DNA from 2 places in the Bacillus sp. JK106 genome. Region 2 is predicted to be linked to the other one. Evidence: a T-box and tRNA genes for the amino acid it is inferred to sense, from the RefSeq annotation. Region 2 holds a T-box; the other holds one or more tRNA genes.
The links. The T-box of region 2 lies ahead of alaS (alanine--tRNA ligase). A T-box ahead of a tRNA ligase gene usually reads a tRNA of that ligase, here a tRNA-Ala.

Region 1 (11,253 bases), on a different contig from region 2:
GAGCTTTGAGATAGCCTTGTAATGACTCAAAAAGCTTATCCCCTTGGGATACTGCTGCCGATAATCCTTTCTTACTCGCTTGGATTCCTTCAGCCATTTTCCCTTGTTTAAAAAGAACCTTCGCATAAGAAAACAAGGAATGAGGTAAGTTACTCAGCTTTGCTTTTTCTGTAATTTCAACAGCTTTTTTCAAGAAGTTTTCAGCCTGTGAATGTTCTCCCCTATCAGCGTAATTTGCACCCAAATTATAAAGAGCAGAACTAATCAACCTTTTATTATCTAACTCTTTCGATAATTTAAGAGCCTTTTCAAGATGCGGCTGACTCTTCTCATACCGTTTAAAATCACAATAATTTCCCGATATGACAAATAGACATTGAATTTTCCGGACCTTATACAACTCATACTGATCGTAAATATCGAGCGCTTGCTTTACGTGATTCATGGAGACGTGGCTTTGTTTCATACCGTAATATGCTTCAGCCAGTTTAAAATGAAACTCCGCTCTCTCAATTTCATCATGCACATGAACGAGTTGTTTTTCAGCCTCTCTATAAAAGCCGATCGCCTTTACATACTGCTTTTGATCAAATTCATACATGCCGCGGAAAAATAAAGAGTAATAGCACAGCAGGCCGGAAATTCCTTTATTTGATGCTTCGATTTTTTCCAGCAGCTCGTCAATTGTCGGTCTCACACGGGTAGTCACCGGTTCTAAATAATCCAGCATGAGCTGATGGCGGAATTTCATGAGGGTGTAGTAAATCAGTAGATACTCGTCTTCTTCCATCTCATTTATTTCTTGCTCCACTTCCGCTTTCAAAATCTCCGCATCCGGAACACTGAACTGACGTATCATTTTGTACCATTCATTAATCTTAACGCCAACCTCCGATGACGGTAAAACAGAACTCACAAGGCCACTCCTCCTTTTATATAATATTCTAACATTTCCATAATATGTTTAGACGAAAAAAAACCGCAATTTGTTTGCAGTTGCCAGATTACTTATTTTCACATAACTGTTGGAAACGTCCATTCTATTTGCGATAATAAAACTAATGTATGGGGAATATAAATGGGAGGGATTAAGGATGTGTCATTTTAAAATGAGCATTACTTTATCACTCAAATGCTTTAAGCTCTATGAAAGTGTTTACTTTGGAATAGGTTTATAAGTAGACTCTCTACAAGTCTACTTTATTTTTTTCTCATAAATAAACGAGGTGAAAATCAATGGATGGTGTAGAATTTTTAGAAAATATGACACGACTCGGAGTACTCATTTTGGTGTTCTCAGGATATGCTGTTTATTGGAAATTAGGTAAAACAAAAAGAGAGCGAGGGCTTACAAAATTTGAAGCTTGTCTTAGGTTCTCTGTCATGTTCGGTATATTAGCTTGGGGGGGTTCGACTCTTGCTTTGAGTTTATGGTCATAATCTTTTTTGTCGATATTTTACTTATCCTGTCTAAACAGATTAAAACTAGATAAATGTACCCTTATTTAGAAAAATGTGTTACCGTGTAGTTTCTTGTACAAGTTTCTAAAAGAGAAAGTTATAATGTTGAAAAGATTAGTTTTTCTGGCGTTGACCCTACTTCTTGCTATTGTGACAATAGCGCCAACAGTTTCAGCAGAGGAAGAGAACGGGTTAGATGGATTAACTAAAGAACAAATTGAAAAATTTTGAAAAGAAGTTGAGTACATCTTTACTAAGATTGTAATTTTTGATGAAGAGACAGGCTACACAGTTAATGAGGATGAGCTTGAAAAGTCTCCTTATACCAAAGGTCAAAAAGAGGGTATGATCGCTTTCGCTAAATATATGAATAAGGAATATAAGTATGCAAGTGTCCAAAAGAACACTGTTCGAAGATGCCTTGAAGATGCTATTGGTATCTCTAAAGGAGCATTAGATAAAGTTCAAAAGGCAATTGAAAAAGGAGATTGGTGGACAGTATTAGAACATCTGGGCAAATTAGGCGTAGCAATTTCTCCACCAGTATTATTTACATTCTTCCTGTTCTGCGGTGCTACACCAGCAAAGGTTGCTCCGCAAGAAAATTGATAAACAACAAAGCCGCCTCTAAAGGCGGCTTCTTCAATCCTAATTGAAGGCGAAAAGCAACTAAACTTCCTCAAAATAAATTTTTCGTCCCCAAATTGTCCCCAATTGCTTTTTTGGGCTATTGGTCTGTTCCTGACAAATAAAAAAACCCTTATAGAATAAGGGTTTAAAGGTATGGAGCCAAGGGGGCTCGAACCCCTGACCTCTACGCTGCCAGCGTAGCGCTCTCCCAGCTGAGCTATGGCCCCGTGCTGTAACGTCATGTTTTATTATAGACGAGTCTTCTATGAATTTCAAGCAGAAAATTCAGTTTGCTCATATTTTCCTGAGACGTTTTTCGAACATAAAAAGAAGACCCTCCTGGGGGCCTCTTCGTTTATCGCACGAGCATGATTAAAATGATGCCGAGGATGACACGGTAAATGGCGAACGGGACAAGCTTAATCCGGTTAATGAGCCGAAGAAAAAACTTGACGACTAAGAGGGCGACGACAAAGGCGCAGATAAAGCCGACAAGAAAAAACGGAATCATGTCATAAGAAAGACTGCCCCAGTATTTCACCAGCTTCAGAAGGCTTGCGCCCGCCATAATCGGAATGGCCATAATAAATGTGAAGTCTGCGGCTGCCCGGTGATTCAAGCCGACAATGACACCTCCGGCAATCGTTGAGCCTGAGCGGGAAAATCCGGGCCATAAGGCGAGACACTGGAATAATCCGACACAGAAAGCCTGTTTGTAGGTGATTCTGTCCACCGTATCGATCGTTTCTTTCCTTTTATTGATCCAGTCCGCTATAAGCATAAGCACGGCTCCGGCAATTAATCCGTAAGCGACCGTTCTGACGGAGAATAAATAGCGGTCAATGAAATCCTCAAATAAAAAGCCGAGCACCGCCGCCGGAACAAGACCGACGGCGATTTGCGCGATGGTCAGCCTGTATCCCTTCTGCTGATCGCGCGTGACGTTTTTTTTGAGGCCGAGTAAATGTAATATCCGATCCTTAAACACAATGGCCACCGCCAGAATCGAACCGAGCTGAATCACCACTTTGAAGGAATTGGCGGCTTCCGGATTCATCAGGCTTCCGGATTTCAGCCAAATGTCATCCGCTATGATCATATGTCCCGTGGAAGAAACCGGCGCGTATTCCGTCAGCCCTTCCACGATTCCCAAAACGGCTGCTGTGAACATCTCCCATAGTGTCATCCCATTCTTCCCTTCATTCATCATTTACAAAAGAGAAGCTCTCCTCTGAAGGAAAGCCTGTCTTATAATAAATATCATGTCCGTTCCGATTTTATGACTTCGATACAGCATCATTTTTTTCTTCTTCATATAAATGCGAGCGCATTTTGAACCAATCAAACAGATGGGTCGTGACCACTTTGATGACCGCATACCCCGGGATGGCTAAAATAATGCCGACAACCCCGAACAGCTTTCCGGCGGTTAAAAGAACAAAGATGATGGTAATCGGGTGAATGTGAAGATTTTTCCCCATGATCTGCGGCGAAATTAATTTACCTTCCACGAGCTGGACAACGGTCCAGACAATCGCAAGTTTCAGCAGCATAAGAGGCGAAGTGACCAACGCGATAATAATCGCCGGCGTGATGGCAATGGTCGGCCCTAAATACGGAACAACGCTCGTACAAGCGGCAATGACCGCAAGCAGGGAAGCATAATCAAGTCCGATAATCAGATAGCCGATAAATAATAAAAACCCGATGCAGAAGCTGACGATGACCTGTCCTCTGATATAGGAGCTTAATCTGTGGTTCATTTCACTAAGCATCGTATACGTTTGTTCTTTCAGACGGGTGGGCACAAACTTTAAGATATAGATCGGCAGTTTTTTGCCGTCTTTCAGCAAATAGAACAGAATAAACGGCACGGTCACAATTGAAATGATCACTTCAGTCAGCGCGCCGATAAAATTCCCGACTCCGGTAAATGTGCTGTTTGCAATTGTCGCCGCCTGCGCCGATACTTTATTGGCAAGATCGGAAATGTTGATATTCATCGTCTTTTGCGCCTGATTTACAAAATCGCTTCCGATCAGGCTTTTCGTCTGATCTTCAACGATGTCCACATATTTCGGCAGGTTGTCGATCAGGCTCATGATCTGTTCCTTTAAAAACGGAATAATTGAAACGACCGTAATCGAAATCAGCCCTATAATAATGAGGTAAAGGAGCAGGATGGAATAGACTCTTTTCACTCTTATTTTTTCCAATATATCTACGATCGGATTAAGCAGATAATAAACAATTCCTGTCAAAATGACGGGGAGCGCAATCGTTTTGAGCAGGACGATAATGGGTGTGAAAATAAATGATGTCTTCATAAAGACAAGGATATTGAGACCGATGAGCAGCAATACAAGCAAAAACAAGACAAATTTATTGTCTAAGAAAAACTGTTTAAATCTGCCGCCCCATGTTTGCAATGTTTCCACTATTGTTCCTCCATCATATGTATTTTACTTAAATTGTACACTATCGTTCCTGTAATGAAAAATAATAACCGGTCTCTATGGGAATTTTTCCTACCCCTTTAGCTGGCAGCCTTTTTTCCATTTATGTTTCCCAGAAAAAAAGCTATAATGTAAGCCAATACATAGAAGGAGCGATAGCAATGATTCGATTTGCAACAGTCGGAACGAATTGGATTACAGAACGATTTCTGGAAGCGGCTTCTGCTATTGATGATTTTCAATTAACGGCGGTTTATTCCAGAACTGAGGAACGTGCGGCGGAATTCGCCGGCAAACACGGCGCTGCTCATTATTTCACCAGCCTGAAAGAAATGGCGGAAAGCAAAGCCTATGACGCGGTGTATCTCGCCAGCCCGAATGCATTTCACAAAGAGCAGGCGGTCCTTTTTATGGAACACGGCAAGCATGTACTGTGCGAAAAACCGTTTGCGTCTAACGCAAGGGAAACGGATGAAATGATTCACGCAGCCAAAACGAACGGCGTTCTCTTGATGGAAGCCATGAAAACGACGTTCCTGCCGAACTTCAGCATGCTTCAACACCACTTACATAAAATCGGACCCGTCAGGAGATTCACGGCAAGCTACTGCCAATATTCATCACGATATGATGCATATAAAAACGGTACGGTGCTTAACGCGTTTAAGCCTGAATTATCGAACGGTTCGTTAATGGACATCGGCGTGTACTGCATTTATCCGGCCGTCGTCCTGTTCGGCAAACCGAAAAACGTCATTGCGACCGGTCATAAACTAGCATCCGGCGTTGACGGCGAAGGCACGGTCATTCTGTCATACGACGGATTTGAAGCGGTGCTGATGCATTCGAAAATCTCAAATTCGTTTGCCCCGGCGGAAATTCAGGGTGAAGACGGCACGATCGTTCTGGACAGCATTCACGGACCGGAACGGGCGGAAATCCGCTATCGTGACGGCCGGACGGAAGACATTTCAGTCCCTGATCTGAAACCTTCGATGTACTACGAAACGGCTGAATTCATCAATCTTCTTCGAAACGGACAGCGGGAGTCTTCCGAAAATACATTTGAACGTTCTTTCATTACGGCGAGCATTATGGAAGAAGCGAGAAAACAAATCGGAATCGTCTTTCCCGCCGATCAAAACTAAAAACATCCGCCCGGATTCGGGCGGATGTTTTTTATTTGGACGCTAACAGGTCAGCAAACGCTTTTGCATACTGCGGAAGGTCGGGCGGGCGGCGGCTTGATACAATGTGGCCGTCAGTTACGACAGCTTCATCCAGCCACTGTGCCCCTGCATTTGTCATGTCGTCTTTGATGCCGGGCGTGCTCGTTACTTTTTTTCCTGCAAGAATTCCGGCAGATATAAGCACCCAGCCCGCATGGCAGATCTGGCCGATCGGCTTTTTCTGCTCGTTCATCGTACGGATGATGTCCAAAACTTCGGGATATCTTCGCAGTTTGTCAGGAGCCCAGCCGCCAGGCACGAGCACGGCATCATACTCCTGAATAATCAGGCTCTTAAAATCGTAATCCGCCGTCGCGGGCACGCCGTATTTTCCTTTGTATGAACGGCCCGCTTCTTCTCCTATTAAATGAACGATCGCGCCTTCCTCTCTCAGCCGGTAGACGGGATACCAAAGCTCTAAGTCTTCAAAATCGTCACTGACAAGCGCTATGACTTTTTTGCCTTCTAATCTCATCACTGCCACTCCCTTCTTTTATATTAGTGTATCGCTTTTTTCAGATGAGGAAAAGAAACAGCTCGTTACAGCTGTTCTTCGTCTTCAGACTGAATCGTAAATTTCCGTGTGACCTGCTGCAGTTCTTCAGCCATATGCGCAAGCGTTTCGGCGGATGAACTGATTTCTTCCATGGAGGCCAGCTGCTCTTCAGCTGAGGCGGCGATGTCTTGAATGCCGGCGGACCCTTCTTTGGCGACTGAGGTAATGTCCTCCACTGCGTTTGTCACATTTTGCGACCCGGCTGCAAGCTGCTCAAGCGTTCCGTTCATATGCTGCAAGGCGCCTGAAATCTGAGTCGTCATTTCTGAGATTTTTTTGAAGCTTTCGGCCGTTTGATCCGTAATATCGAGGCCTTCCTTCACATCTTGATTCACCGCTTGGAATACGGAAAGCGATGTGGCGATTTCTTTGACGATTTCCTGAATCAGCGTTTCGATTTCCTTCGCGGAGCCGGCGGATTGTACGGCAAGCTTTCTCACTTCTTCCGCAACGACGGAGAAGCCCCGCCCGTATTCGCCTGCTCTGGCCGCTTCAATGGCCGCGTTTAAGGCAAGCAGATTTGTTTGATCGGCAATGCCGTTAATGACGTTCAGAATGCTCTTAATGTCGTGCGACTTCGTTTCCAGTCCTTTTACGACTGCTTCCGCCTGCTGTACGGAACGATCAATTGTTTTCATCTGGCCGACCGTTTTCGCCACTAATTCTTCTCCGCTTCCGGCCGTTTCAGAGGTTTGGATGGCGGATTCAGTGATTTCTGCCGATACATTCGCCGTCTCGGCAATGCCGGCATTCATTTTGGAAAGATGATCAGCACTTTCTTCCAATTTCTCGCTTTGTGATTCGTTTCCGTTTGAGAATTGTTCAATCGCCAGAGTAATATGCTCTGTCGCCTTGCTTGTCTGTCCGGCGGATGCCGTCAGCTCTTCGGATGAAGAAGCGACATGTTCGACGGATGATTGGATGACACCGATGACAGACCGGAGTGATGCCGACATCTCATTGAAGCTTTGGCTGAGCTGCCCGAATTCATTTTTTGACTTGATGTCAATGACTTCCGTTAAATCGCCGTCACTGATTTTAGCTGATGTCGAGACAAGTTTTTTGAGCGGTTTTGCAATCGAGCGAATGATAAAAAAGATTAAAATACCGCCGACGATAAGAGAAACCGCCAGGATGATCAGCGCCATTTTCATGACAGGCGAGGCTGCGTCATGGATCTCACTGACAAAAAATGTGCCGGCGATTTTCCAGCCCGTCAGTTTGTTTGTCGTGAAGGCCATTTTCTTCTGCTGTCCTTCAAACATGTATTCAAACGATCCGCTTGATTTGGAAAATACCTCTTTCGTCCACTCTCCGGAGCCTTCCGTTCCCGCTTTTATAGTCGGATGGGCGATGTATTTTTTATCCCCCGTTGTAATGAAGGCAAATCCTTTATGACCGATCTGGACGCGTTCGGAAGCGTTCAGCAGGTCGCCCAGATTAATATCAAGCGCCACAACGCCTGATCCGTCTTTTGTCTGCTGGGCAATCGTAACGACCGTCTGTCCGGTTGCAGCGTCTTTATAAGGCTCGGTAAACACCGGCTGTCCGCTTTTTTCAACCGCCTTTGTATACCACTCGCGCGTGAGCGGATTATAATCGGACGGCATGTCAGCGGACGGATATTTCACAAACGCTTTGTCGCGAGACGCGGCGTAAATTGACGCGACATCGCCATTTACGGTGACATACTGCTTCATATTGTCGAGCAGTACCGATTTATTTTTCGTGTTCAGTTTTTCCTTTGTGATTGATTCGCTGTAGTAGTCAATCGCTTTCAGCTTGCCTTCGAGCATGTTTTCCAGCACGCTGTTCAGTTCGCTGACATTTCCCTGGGCGCTGTGGGTCAGTTCTCTTTCTAATGTACTCCCCGCCGTTTGGTAGCTGAAGTAGGCGAGTATGCCGACCGGAAGCACCAATACGGCTAAAAATGCCGCGATCAGCGGCTTGCTGATGGATGGCTGTTTGATCCAATGTATCAGTTGTTTCATTTTTTCAGTCTCCTTCTTTGAAAAGCTAAATCTAATATCGTCAGATAGGACAAAAGATTTATTAAAAAAACTAAAAAAAACACCCAAACAGCACATTTGGGTGTTCTATGACCTATTAATCTATTTTAAATCGTTTCGTCATATCACGTAATTCTTCCGCCATCTGGGATAACGTTTCCGAAGACGAACTGATTTCTTCCATTGAAGCCAGCTGTTCTTCGGCAGAGGCCGCGATATCCTGAATGCTGGCGGAGCTTTCTTTTGCGATGGACGCGATTTGCTCAGAAGCTCCTGAAATCTGCTGTGATCCTGCTGTCAGCTGTTCTACCGTCGCATTCATATTTTGAATTTCTCCGGCGATCTGGTTCGTCATTTCAGAAATCCGTTTGAAGCTCGTTTCGGTCTGATTCGTAATATCCAGTCCGCTCTCCACCTCTTTATTGACCGATTGGAACATGCCGAGAGATGTATTGATTTCGTTGACGATTTCTATAATTAAGCTTTCGATTTCTTTCGCTGAATCGGCAGACTGGACCGCAAGTTTTCTGACCTCTTCGGCGACGACTGAGAAGCCCCGGCCGTATTCACCCGCACGCGCGGCTTCAATTGCCGCATTCAGCGCAAGAAGGTTTGTCTGATCAGCGATTCCGTTAATGACACCGAGAATGTTTGTAATGTCTTTTGATTTTGTCTCAAGTCCGCGCACCACTTGTTCAGCTTCTTTCACTGACCGGTCAATGACGTTCATTTGGCCGACCGTCTGGTGGACGAGCTTTCCGCCTGAATTGGCGACTTCCGCTGATGTGACGGAGGATTCGGTAATGACGGCAGATGCTTTCGCCATATCTTTAAGCCCGCTGTTCATTTGATAAATATGTTCCGCCGCGCTTTCGATATTTTCACTTTGGCTTTCATTTCCGTTAGAAAATTGTTCGATCGCCAGTGTGATATGTTCCGTTGCCTTGCTTGTCTGCTCCGCTGAAGCCGTCAGCTCCTCTGAGGAAGATGCGACGTTATTCACGGAATCCTGGATGGCATGGATGAGAGACCTGAGTGAAGCGGCCATATTGTTAAAGCTTTTGCCAAGCTCGCCTAATTCATCTTTTGACTGAATCTCGATCGTTTCTGTTAAATCGCCTTCACTGATCTGTTTCGATGATGTCACAAGCTGCTTGAGCGGTTTTGTGATTGAACGAATAATCAGCACCATGACGATGGTTCCGATGACAATCGCTAATACGAGAACGAGCAGGGACAGATGAAGGATCGGCAAAGCCGCTTCATGAATTTCGTCCAGATACATCGTTCCGGTAATCTTCCAGCCTGTCAGCCCGTTCGTATCATAAGCCATTTTCTTTTCCTGGCCGTCGTATTTGTATTGAAAATCACCTTTTTTGCTGGTGAACAGCTGTTCAGCCCACTCCCCGTTTAGTACTGTGCCTGACGCACGGTTCGGGTGGGCGACCACTTTTTTGTCTTTCGTCAGGATAAAAGCGTAGCCGGATTTTCCGATGTTCACTTTCTTTGTCGTTTTCAGAAGCTCATCGATTTTCATATTGATGGCGACGACCCCTGAGCCGTCTTTCGTCTGCTGAACGACCGTCACGACCATCGTATTGGTGGAAGCCGTGCGGTAAGGATCTGTTACAACAACTTTCCCCTTATTTTCCACGGCCTTTTTATACCAGTCTCTTTCAAGCGGATTATATCCTTTAGGCATCTGCAGATCCGGATACCGTGTGAAATGTCCTTCCGTGTCACTCGTATAGATGGATTCCACGTCTTTATTAATCTTCATGTACTCTGTGAATTTATCGGTAATTTGCGATTGGTTTTTCGGCTTGTACCGATCCTTTGTGAGCCAGTCGCTGAAATATGCCGTTCCGTCTTCCTTTTGGCTGATGCTTGTGTTGATCATATCGTTAATCTGCTGCACATTATCTAGTGCGCTTCCCATCATCTGCCTGTCAAGCGTACTTACCGCCGATTGATAGGCGATAAAAGCCAGCGTTGAAATAGGAAGAATGAGAATGGCCAAAAAAGAAATGAGCAGTTTTCTTGTAAGCGATCTCTGCTTGATGATTTGCACAATTTTTTTCATCTGCTATATCTCCTCTTGCGTGTTTACCCTTCATATCGGCAATTATGGGTAAATATACACATCCAAAAAGAAGAAATATAACGAAACATACTTTTTACCTATTACAAAATTAGTCTTTTAGACTTAATTAAGAGTTTATCTTAAAACGCTTTGTCAGTTCGCGTAATTCTTCCGCCATTTTTTCCAGCGTGACGGCTGAGGAACTGATCTCCTCCATGGACGCAAGCTGCTCTTCAGCTGAAGCCGCGATGTCCTGAATGCCGGCCGCGCTTTGTCTGGAGACTGCCGCGATATCCTCTGAAGCGTTTGATACTTCCTGAGATCCGGCAGAAAGCTGTTCCACGGTTGCATTCATATTTTGCAGTTCACCGGCAATCTGATTTGTTTTAGCGGAAATGTCCCGGAAGCTTTTTTCCGTTTCGTCCGTTAACTGAAGTCCGCTTTTCACCTCGTGATTGACGGATTCCAGCATTCCGAGCGAAGTATGAATTTCTTTGACGATTTCATGAATTAAGGATTCGATTTCTTTCGCTGAATCTGCGGATTGGACGGCAAGCTTTCTCACTTCTTCGGCAACAACTGAAAAACCGCGTCCGTATTCTCCCGCTCTTGCCGCTTCAATGGCTGCATTTAAAGCAAGCAGATTCGTTTGATCGGCAATGCCGTTAATGACGCGCAAAATGCTGGTGATGTCCTGCGATTTGAGTTCAAGCCCTTGTACGACTTGCTCCGCTTTACTTACGGATTGGTCAATGGCGCCCATCTGGCCGGCTGTTTTCTTGACAAGCCGCTCACCGGCGCCGGATATCTCCGCCGATTCAATTGACGT
Region 2 (11,253 bases):
ACAATCGGAGGAACCATACGCCTGAGCGCCTGCGGCATGACGACGAGAAAAAGAGTCTGCGTGTACGTCAGTCCTGAAGAACGCGCCGCTTCAATCTGTCCTTTGTCAACGGATTGCAAACCGCTTCTGATGATTTCTGACAGCATGGCCGATTCAAAAATCGTCAGCGCCGTGATGGCGGCCGCGGTAATTTCCAGTTTGATCCCGATTTCCGGAAGGGCAAAAAACGTAAAGAAAATGATTAATAACAGCGGCAGGTTGCGGATGGTTTCCACAATGGCCGCTATAATGCCCGAGACGATAGGAATGTTCGCATAGCGCAAAGTGCCGGCGGCAAGCCCGAAAATAAAACTCAGGACAATGGAGATCAGCGCAACATAAAGTGTGACCAAAAAGCCGTCCCATAAAAACAGCAGATGGTCAGGTGTATAGGCGCCGCTAAAATCCATGTTTTTCACTCTCCTTCTCTAATAACTCTTTCCGAGACGTCTTTCCAAATAGTGAACCCCGATGCTGAGCGGGATCGTTAATATCAAATAAAAAAGCGCGACGAAAATATAGACATCAAACACGACAAGAGTGCTCGAGGACACGAGATCCGCCTGATACATCAAATCGAGTCCCGCCACCACTCCGAGTATTGATGAGTTTTTGACAAGGTTGAGAAATTGGTTTCCGAGCGGGGGAATGACGATTTTTACGGCCTGAGGAAGAATGATATATCTCATCGCCTGACTGTAGGTGAAGCCTGACGATCTGGCCGCTTCCATCTGCCCATTGGGGACAGTCTGAATTCCGGCTCTGATGGCTTCTGCGATAAAGGCGGACGTGTAAATCGTAAGCGCAATTGTTCCCGCCTGAAAGCCGTCCAGTCTCAGCCCGGCGTTCGGAAGTCCGAAATAAAAAACGAATGTGATGAGGAGAAGCGGGATGTTCCGGATAAATTCCACATACGCAGTGCCGATCCATTGAAGGGGTTTGAAAGCCGTGATTCTCATGACTGCGATCAGAACGCCCAGCGCAAAGCTGCCTGCCAGCGCGATGAAGCTCGCAAGCAATGTGTGCAGGAAACCGTCCATATACATATCGAAGTTTTCCGTTAAAATTGAAAAGTTCATCTATGTCACTCCTTATAAAACGGGGATGAGCATGCCTGCTCATCCCGCGGTCCGTCCTATTTTGCCGGTTCTTCTTTTATCCATTTTTTATAGATTTTTTCGTACCTGCCGTCGGCTTTCATTTTTTTCAAAGAGGCGTTGATTTCTTTGACAAGGCCGGATTGGCCTTTTTTGACGGCGATTCCGTAAGGTTCATCGGTGAAGGTTTCGCCTGTCAGCTGATATTGTTTATTTTCATCCGCCATGCCGTATAAAATCGCATTATCGGTTGTGAGCGCATCTCCCTGTCCCGCTTTAAGCGCAGTGAACGCTTCGGCGTAATTTTCAAATTCCAGCACTGAGGCGTCAGGCGCTTTTTCCCTGATGTTCTGTGAGGAAGTGGAGCCTTTTACCGCCAATACTTTTGAGCCTTTTCCCAGGTCTTCGGTGCTTTTGATGCTGCTTCCTTTTTTGACGAGCAGGGATTGCCCGGCTTCAAAATAAACATCTGAGAAATCAACTTCTTTTTTCCGCTCATCCGTTATCGTCATCGTGGCGGTGATGGCGTCGATATCGCCGTTTTGCAGCATCGGAATCCTCGTTTTTGACGTCACTTCTTTAAATTCCGCTTTCTTCTCATCCCCCAGAATATCTTTTGCGAGCTGTTTTGAGATATCAATATCGAAGCCTTCAATATCACCGGAGCTTGGGTTTTTCAGCCCGAATAACCTCGTATCGGTTTTGACGCCGAAGATGATTTTGTCTCTGTCTTTAATAGAGGCTAACGTGTCTTTTCCCGTTCCTTTTGAATCCCCGGACGTTTCTTTCCCTCCGCAGGCTGCCAGCATAAAGACGGCCAGCAGTGATATCAATCCGAATGACAACCATTTTGTTACGCGTGACATAAGCGCTCCTCCGTTTCTTTTCAGTGATTTAAAATACGGCTTAAGAATAAACGCGCCCTCTCTTCACGGGGGCTTTCGTAAAATTCAGCCGGTGCAGCTTCTTCTAAGATGGATCCGCCGTCGATAAACACGATGCGGTCCGCCACTTCTTTTGCGAATCCCATTTCATGTGTGACGACTGCCATGGTCATGCCTTCCTTTGCGAGTGTTTTCATGACATCCAGCACCTCCCCGATCATTTCCGGATCAAGCGCGGATGTGGGTTCATCAAACAGCATAATTTCGGGCTTCATCGCAAGCCCCCTGGCGATGGCGACACGCTGCTGCTGGCCGCCGGAAAGCTGTGAAGGATAAGCGTCCGCTTTGTCCGGTATACCGACTTTTTTCAAATAGTATAAAGCCGTTTCCTTTGCTTCTTCTTTTGATTGCTTGAGCACTTTGATCGGTGCGAGCATGATATTTTGCAGAACGGTTTTGTGCGGGTACAGATGAAAATGCTGAAACACCATGCCGATATTCCGGCGGACCTGATTGATATCCGTTTTCTTGTCATGGATGGAGACGCCGTTTACCGTTAAGGCGCCTCCATCAACTGTTTCCAGCTGATTAATGCAGCGGAGAAGCGTGCTTTTTCCCGATCCTGAAGGTCCTATGATAACGACGACTTCCCCTTTTTTAATGTGCAGATTAATGTTTTTCAGCACGTGGAAATGTCCGTAGTGCTTATTTACATCCTGAAATGAAATCATGGCCATCCTCCTTAAAAAACATGAGTCATATTGACTGGACAGTTTTGAAATCCTTTAACACATTACGATGGTTATACAGACTTTTATGAATATTATTTAGATTATTTCGTAATTTCTGATAATTATTCCCGTCAAGAGGTCTGCGTCATAAGGCGGAGTTTATGAATCGGGAATAATTCCGGCTTTCTGTCAAAAGATAAAGCAAGAGGTGAAACGTCATGCTTCAAAAACCGCTGCAGCTCTTACTGTGGACGGCTGTATGTCTGCTCGTTTTGTTAACAGTGTATGTCTTTTGCATGCTCGATATGTTATGGTCTCCCATTTGGCTTGTTATAAAATCTCTCTTTATTCCTATATTCATCGCAGTATTTATTGCTTATCTTTTACTTCCGATTACTGAATGGCTTCATAGAAAAGGGATGCCTAGAACTTTAAGCCTGCTTCTGATTTATTGCCTGTTTTTCGGCGGAATCGGCTGGGGGGTTTATAAAGGGGTTCCTGTTTTAATTGAACAGCTGCAGGATCTGTCTGAGAGCATTCCCGGTCTTGCCGAAAACTACAACAGCATGCTGAGGCATCTGCATAATCACACGGATCATTGGCCTGACGGCATGCACCATCGGATGGACAAAATGATTCAGCAGACAGAAACGTTTCTTGCCGGCACGATTGAAAGCACGATCAGAAGCATCCGTTTCGTGCTTGATTATATCCTGATCGCGGCGACGATTCCTTTTCTCGTGTTCTATATGGTGAAGGATATAGGCGTCATGAAAAAGACGGTCTGGTATTTGACGCCGAAGTCCTGGAGAAAAAGGGGGAGTGAATTTCTGCGGGATGTGGACGACTCTCTCGGTGATTACATCCGCGGTCAGCTTCTCGTTTGTTTTTTGCTCGGGTTAATAGCCGGTGTTTCATTTTGGCTGTTCGGGCTTCCTTACCCGCTGATTTTGGGCCTTGCCATCGGGATTACGAATGTCATCCCGTATTTCGGTCCGTTTATCGGCGCTGTGCCGGCGCTGCTCCTTTCGCTGGCGATTTCCTCCAAGGCTGTGATCATCGTAATCGTCACGATTTTTATTCTTCAATTTATAGAAGGAAACATTTTGAGCCCGCTCATTGTCGGGCGAAGTCTCAAAATGCACCCCGTCGTGATCATGCTTGCGCTTCTTGCCGGAGGGGAGCTCGCGGGCATTCCCGGCATGATTCTCGCTGTTCCGGCGGCAGCCGTTTTAAAAGTGACGGCCATTCACTTTTTGCGGATCAGGACGGAACATTGACATTCGGGTTCTGCTTGTCTATAATTTCGAGTAGAATACATACGAATCTCGAGTGACGGATATGAGTACGCCGAAGCCCTGTTTAAGAGAGAAGCTCCGATACGCTGAAAGGAGCTTCAGCAGAAGATCGGCCGAAGCTAATCCTGAGTGCAGTTAAAGGCTGCCGCAATCCTGCGTTACGGGATGAAAGGTGACAGGCCTTTTTCGGCCTGTAATCAGGGTGGTACCGCGAGACAGCTCTCGTCCCTGTGTGAACGCATGGTTTGCATAGGGAGAGAGCTTTTTTGCTGTCGCAAAAGAGAATTTCGGGTAGTGATAAGGAGGAATATAGATGAAACACTTAACTTCTGCTGAAGTGCGTCAAATGTTTTTAGATTTCTTTAAAGAAAAAGGCCATGCCGTTGAACCGAGCGCCTCATTGGTTCCGCATGAAGATCCGTCTTTATTATGGATCAACAGCGGCGTTGCGACGCTGAAAAAATACTTTGACGGCCGCGTTGTGCCGGAGAATCCGAGAATTGTAAACGCGCAAAAATCAATCCGCACAAATGATATTGAAAATGTGGGGAAAACGGCGCGCCACCACACGTTCTTTGAGATGCTCGGAAATTTTTCCATCGGTGATTATTTTAAAGAAGAAGCCATCACGTGGGCTTGGGAGTTTTTAACGAGCGAAAAGTGGATCGGCTTTGATCCGGAGCTGCTGTCTGTAACGGTTCACCCTGAGGATGAAGAAGCTTATACGCTATGGGCGGAAAAAATCGGCGTTCCGGAAGAAAGAATCATCCGTCTGGAAGGGAACTTCTGGGATATCGGCGAAGGCCCGAGCGGACCGAATACAGAAATTTTCTATGACCGCGGCGAGAAATACGGCAATGATCCGTCAGATTCTGAATTGTATCCGGGCGGCGAAAATGACCGCTATCTTGAAGTGTGGAACCTGGTATTCTCAGAGTTCAACCACAACCCGGACGGCACGTACACACCGCTTCCGAAGAAAAACATTGATACGGGCATGGGGCTTGAACGGATGGTCTCCGTGATTCAGGACGTCCCGACAAACTTTGACACTGATTTGTTTATGCCGATTATTGAAGCAACAGAGCGTATTTCCGGAGATACTTACGGAAAGGATGCAGTGAAGGATACGGCCTTTAAAGTGATCGCCGATCATATCAGAACGGTCGCATTTGCGGTAAGCGACGGAGCTCTGCCGTCAAATGAAGGGCGCGGGTATGTACTGAGACGCCTCTTGCGCCGGGCAGTGAGATACGCGAAAACCATCGGTATCAGCCGTCCGTTTATGTACGAGCTGGTTCCGACTGTTGCAGGAATTATGGACGCTTTCTATCCGGAGGTGAAAGAAAAGCAAGAGTTTATCGCCAAAGTCATCAAAACGGAGGAAGAGCGCTTCCATGAAACATTAAACGAAGGTCTGGCCATTTTATCCGACGTGATAAAGAAAGAGAAGGAAAAAGGCAGCGGCATCATCTCCGGAAAAGACGTATTCAAACTGTACGATACGTACGGATTCCCGGTTGAATTGACGGAGGAATACGCGGAAGATGAGCAAATGAAGGTTGACCATAAGGGCTTTGAAGCCGAAATGGAAAAACAGCGTGAACGGGCGAGAAATGCGCGCCAAGATGTAGGAAGCATGCAGGTGCAGGGCGGCGCATTGCGCGACATTACCGCAGAAAGCACATTTGTCGGCTACAGTGCCGTAAAAGCTGAAGCGAAGGTGATCGAGCTTCTTCATGACGGGCAATTAATCAGCGAGGCGCAGGAAGGGGATACCGTCCAAATCCTTCTCGACAAAACGCCTTTCTATGCTGAAAGCGGCGGACAGATCGGTGACAGAGGAGTGCTGAGAAGCGAGCAGGCTGTCGTAACCATTAAGGACGTGAAAAAAGCTCCGAACGGTCAGCATGTACACGAAGGCACGGTGGATAGCGGCACGATTCAAAAAGGCGCAAGCGTGACGGCTGAAGTTGAAGATCAAATGAGAAGCGGCGTGGTGAAAAACCATACAGCAACCCACCTTCTGCACCAGGCGCTGAAAGACGTTCTCGGCACACATGTCAACCAAGCGGGTTCACTCGTTACCGAAAATCGTCTGCGTTTTGACTTCTCTCATTTCGGTCAAGTGACAAAAGAAGAACTTGAACGCATTGAAGGAATCGTCAACGAAAAAATCTGGGAGAGCATTCCGGTAGCGATTGATTTGAAACCGATCAATGAAGCGAAAGAAATGGGCGCGATGGCCCTGTTCGGCGAGAAATACGGCGATATCGTCCGCGTCGTACAAGTCGGAGATTACAGCCTTGAGCTTTGCGGCGGATGCCATGTCACGAATACGGCTGAAATCGGTCTGTTTAAAATCGTATCCGAATCAGGGATCGGCGCAGGTACGCGAAGAATCGAAGCCGTAACAGGAAAAGGCGCTTATCAGGAAATGAACAGCCAGCTCAGCCTTCTGCAGCACGCTGCGGACGAGCTGAAATCAAACGTAAAAGACGTACCGAAGCGAATTCAGTCTCTTCAAGCAGAGCTGAAGGAAGCGCAAAGAGAAAATGAATCATTGCTCAGCAAACTCGGCAATGTGGAAGCCGGAGCCATTCTGTCTAAAGTAAAAGACATCGGCGGCGTAAAAGTGCTGGCTGAAAAAGTAAATGCGAAAGACATGAACCACCTTCGCACTATGGTGGATGATCTGAAAGCGAAGCTCGGTTCTGCGGTCATCATTCTCGGCGCCGTGCAAAACGAGAAAGTCAACCTTTCAGCAGGCGTGACGAAAGACCTGATCGAAAAAGGCCTTCACGCCGGCAAAATGGTCAAACAAGCGGCTGAAGTCTGCGGAGGCGGAGGCGGAGGCCGTCCGGACATGGCGCAGGCCGGCGGAAAGCAGCCTGAAAAATTGGAAGAGGCGCTCGCATCTGCGGAAGATTGGATAAAATCCGTTTTATAATCCTTTCAACTAGTGTAGAATGATGATAAGATGAGGACCTCAGGCTGAACTTTGCCTGCGAATTTGGGAAAGAGGTGCAAAACGGTGAGCTCGTTTGATAAAACGATGAAATTTAATTTCTCCGATGATTCTGCTGAAACAAACGTCGAAGAAGTGCTGAATACGGTATATGATGCGCTTCAGGAAAAGGGGTACAATCCTATCAACCAGATTGTCGGATACTTGCTGTCTGGAGATCCTGCATACATTCCTAGGCATCGCGACGCCCGGAACTTAATTCGCAAACTGGAACGTGACGAATTAATCGAGGAATTGGTAAAATCCTATCTAGAACAGCATAAAGAGGCGTAAATACATTCATGAGAATATTGGGACTTGATCTTGGTACGAAAACACTCGGCGTAGCTTTAAGCGATGAAATGGGCTGGACCGCTCAAGGCATTGAGACGATAAAAATAAACGAGGCTGAAGGAGATTACGGTCTGGACCGTTTATCCGAGCTGATGAAAGACTATAATGTAGAGAAGATCGTGCTCGGTTTTCCGAAAAACATGAACGGGACGATCGGTCCGAGAGGCGAAGCCAGCCAAACATTTGCGAAACTGCTTGAAACAGCGTACAATGTCCCTGTTGTGCTGTGGGACGAGCGTCTGACGACGATGGCGGCTGAAAAAATGCTGATCGCGGCTGACGTCAGCAGGCAAAAACGAAAAAAAGTCATTGATAAAATGGCGGCTGTCATGATCCTTCAAGGATATCTGGACAGTTTAAACTAAGAGGTGAAAGAAATGGAACACGGCGAAAAACACATTACAATTGTCGATGATCAAGGCAACGAACAGCTTTGCGAAGTGCTGTTCACATTTGAAAACGACACATTCAACAAATCTTACGTACTTTATTATCCGATTGATGCTCAAGACGATGATGAAATCGAAATTCACGCTTCAAGCTTCGAACCGAACGAAAACGGTGAAGACGGCGAACTGATGCCGATTGAAACTGATGAAGAGTGGGAAATGATCGAAGAAACGCTGAACACGTTTTTAGCGGAAGAAGACGAAGAATAAAATGAACAGAAAAAGCCGGAGCGCATATGTGCTTCGGCTTTTTTTTGTAATAAATTGCCGAATGCACATGAATCATGTAGTATAAGAGCTGTTGGGAGGAAAATACTTGTATGAATATCAATCAGACTAAAAATTCATTTCCGCGTAAAAACAAAAAAACAACGATAATACTGTCCTCCGTGATTGCTCTGCTTATCATCATTTGCGGTGCTTTTTTCTATGGAAAATCTCTGCTGTCTCCGGTTGACAAAGGCAGCAAAACGGCAGTCAATATTAATATTCCTAGCGGTTCTTCCGTTTCGGCAATCGCTGAAATTCTTGAGGATCAGCATGTCATCAAAAGCAAAAAAGCATTTCAGCTGTATGTGAAGTATAAAGGCGCTTCCGGGTTTCAGGCGGGATTTTACCACCTGAATAAAGGAATGGATGCGGATGCGATTATCAAAAAACTGACCGCGGGATCAACGGGATATGCCTTTCAGATCTCCGTTCCTGAAGGAAAACAGCTTACACAGATTGCGGATGCGATCGCAAAAGAAACATCATATTCAAAAGAAGAGATTATGGCGAAACTGGATGACAAAACATTCATCGGCAAACTGAAAAAACAGTTTCCTGATACAATAACGGACGCACTTTCAAACAAGAAGCTCAAGCATCCGCTCGAAGGCTATCTGTATCCGGCCACATATCCGTTTAATGATCCGGATGCATCGCTTGACACGATTTTGACGGCAATGGTTCAGGAAACAAACACCCGTATCGAAACGTATAAATCTGAACTGGAAAAAAAGAAACTTTCCGTCCATAACGCGCTGACGATGGCATCGCTTATTGAAGAAGAAGCCACCGCCAAAGCCGACCGTCACAAAATCGCCAGCGTTTTTTACAACAGGCTTGCAGAAAAAATGCCGCTGCAGACTGACCCGACGGTATTATATGCGGCCGGCAGGCATAAAAGCCGGGTCTACTACAAAGACCTGAAAATTGATTCTCCGTTTAATACGTATAAACATAAGGGGCTGCCGCCGGGACCGATTGCAAATGCCGGCGATTCATCATGGGAAGCGGCTCTCCGCCCTGACAAAACGGATTATCTCTATTTCCTTGCAAAATCAAACGGCGAGGTCGTTTTCACCAAAACATTAAAAGACCATAATAAAGCGAAGGAAAAGTATATTTCCAAAAAAGACAGCGAATAAAAGGAGGGCAAAAGCTCTCCTTTTATTCCATTCTGAAAGGTTTTATGATAAAATATATCGGGTTGTTTACTTATGGATAAAGAAGTGTCTTAAGAGAGTGTCCCCGCGGATTCGTCAGGGGCACTCCTTTTTAGAACGGAGGCTGTTTGCCGTGAATGATCGGTATGAACAAATAAACGAGTATATAAACGCGATGCTGAAGCCTCGGCCTGATAAAGTGAAAAAGCTTGAAGCCTATGCAAAAGAGCACCATGTTCCGATTATGGAAGAAGCGGGCATTGAAGTGCTGCTTCAAATGCTGTCGATTCAACAGGCGAAAAACATTTTGGAAATCGGCGCGGCAATCGGATATTCCGCCATACGGATGGCGCTTGAGCTTCCGGATGCGAATATTTACACGATTGAACGGGACGACAAACGCTATGAAGAAGCTGTGAACAATATAAAAGACTTTGAAATGGAAAAACGGATTCACGTAATGCACGGGGATGCGCTGGAACTTTCTGAGTCTGTCCGTGTCACGGCTCCTTATGATGCCATTTTTATCGACGCGGCCAAAGGCCAGTACACGAACTTTTTTGAGCTCTATGAACCGATGCTTGCGCCGGATGGAGTCATTTTTACGGACAATGTTCTGTTTAAAGGACTGGTGGCACAAAATCACTCGGACATTGAGCCGAAAAGAAGACGGAAGCTTGTTGAAAAAATTGATCAATATAACCAATGGCTGATGAACCGGCCTGACTATCAAACGGTCATACTGCCGGTCGGAGACGGCATCGCCATCAGTAAAAAGAAGAGGTGAATGATCATGAAAAAACCTGAACTTTTGGTGACTCCGACTTCTGTACAGGATATTCTTCCGCTCATTCAAGCGGGCGCAACGGCCCTGTTAGTCGGAGAACAGAGATACGGCCTGAGACTGGCCGGTGAATTTTCAAGAGAAGATATAAAAGAAGCCGTAAAGACAGCTCATCAGGAAGGCGCGAAAGTGTACGCCGCCGTCAATGCTATTTTTCACAACGAAAAAGTGGACGAGCTGAACGGCTATCTTGCCTTTTTGCAGGAGGCCGGCGTTGATGCGGCTGTTTTCGGTGATCCGGCCGTTTTAATGGCGGCGCGTGAAGCGGCTCCCGATCTCAAACTGCACTGGAGCACGGAAACAACGGGTACCAACTACTATTCCTGCAATTACTGGGGACGCAAAGGCGCACGGCGGGCAGTGCTGGCTAAAGAATTAAATATGGACAGCATCATTGACATAAAAGAAAACGCCGAAGTGGAAATTGAAATTCAAATCCACGGCATGACGTGCATGTTCCAATCGAAGCGTTCTTTAGTGGGCCATTACTTCGAATACCAGGGAAAAGTCATGGACATCGAACAGAAGAAAAAAGAAGCGGGAATGTTTCTGCATGACAAGGAACGGGGCAATAAATACCCGATTTTTGAAGATGAAAACGGCACGCACATCATGAGCCCGAACGATGTGTGCATGATTGATGAATTAGAGGACCTGATGGACGCCGGCATCGATTCTTTCAAAATTGACGGAGTTTTGAAGTCTCCTGAATACTTAACTGAAGTGACCCGCATGTACAGAGAAGCAATCGATCTGTGCTTTGAAAGCCGAGAGACATACGAAGAGAAAAAAGAGAGCTGGATAGAGCGGATTGAAAGCATTCAGCCTGTGAACAGAAGCATCGACACAGGATTCTTCTTTAAAGAAACGGTCTATTAAAAAGGAGGGTGCAACGGATGACAGCCGTAAATCAAACCATTTCCAAAGTCGTAAACGGAAAACGCGTCATTACGAAAAAACCTGAACTCCTTGCTCCGGCAGGAAACCTTGAAAAATTAAAAATTGCCGTTCATTACGGAGCGGACGCGGTTTTTATCGGAGGACAGGAATACGGACTCCGCTCAAATGCGGATAACTTCTCAATAGAAGAAATCGCAGAGGGCGTAGAATTTGCCAAAAA

Region 1: it encodes a tRNA-Ala, which carries the amino acid that the T-box ahead of alaS (alanine--tRNA ligase) is inferred to sense. The anticodon was not compared.

Annotation. Positions count from the first base shown of each region.
Region 1 covers NZ_JBSJQC010000001.1:1,022,651-1,033,903, reverse strand. The annotation lists gene ACWJJS_RS05355 (response regulator aspartate phosphatase) at 1-916, opposite strand, end outside; gene ACWJJS_RS05350 (hypothetical protein) at 1,237-1,440, shown strand; gene ACWJJS_RS05345 (hypothetical protein) at 1,564-1,692, shown strand; gene ACWJJS_RS05340 (hypothetical protein) at 1,807-2,070, shown strand; tRNA gene ACWJJS_RS05335 (tRNA-Ala) at 2,246-2,318, opposite strand; gene ACWJJS_RS05330 (undecaprenyl-diphosphate phosphatase) at 2,447-3,277, opposite strand; gene ACWJJS_RS05325 (AI-2E family transporter) at 3,369-4,529, opposite strand; gene ACWJJS_RS05320 (Gfo/Idh/MocA family protein) at 4,709-5,695, shown strand; gene ACWJJS_RS05315 (type 1 glutamine amidotransferase domain-containing protein) at 5,727-6,251, opposite strand; gene tlpB (methyl-accepting chemotaxis protein TlpB) at 6,317-8,323, opposite strand; gene tlpB (methyl-accepting chemotaxis protein TlpB) at 8,439-10,424, opposite strand; gene tlpB (methyl-accepting chemotaxis protein TlpB) at 10,552-11,253, opposite strand, start outside.
Region 2 covers NZ_JBSJQC010000003.1:608,358-619,610, reverse strand. The annotation lists gene ACWJJS_RS13560 (amino acid ABC transporter permease) at 1-449, opposite strand, end outside; gene ACWJJS_RS13555 (amino acid ABC transporter permease) at 468-1,118, opposite strand; gene ACWJJS_RS13550 (transporter substrate-binding domain-containing protein) at 1,175-2,002, opposite strand; gene ACWJJS_RS13545 (amino acid ABC transporter ATP-binding protein) at 2,023-2,751, opposite strand; gene ACWJJS_RS13540 (AI-2E family transporter) at 2,970-4,031, shown strand; T-box leader at 4,075-4,282, shown strand; gene alaS (alanine--tRNA ligase) at 4,363-6,999, shown strand; gene ACWJJS_RS13530 (IreB family regulatory phosphoprotein) at 7,084-7,350, shown strand; gene ruvX (Holliday junction resolvase RuvX) at 7,359-7,775, shown strand; gene ACWJJS_RS13520 (DUF1292 domain-containing protein) at 7,788-8,069, shown strand; gene mltG (endolytic transglycosylase MltG) at 8,180-9,271, shown strand; gene ACWJJS_RS13510 (O-methyltransferase) at 9,423-10,076, shown strand; gene ACWJJS_RS13505 (peptidase U32 family protein) at 10,083-11,012, shown strand; gene ACWJJS_RS13500 (peptidase U32 family protein) at 11,030-11,253, shown strand, end outside.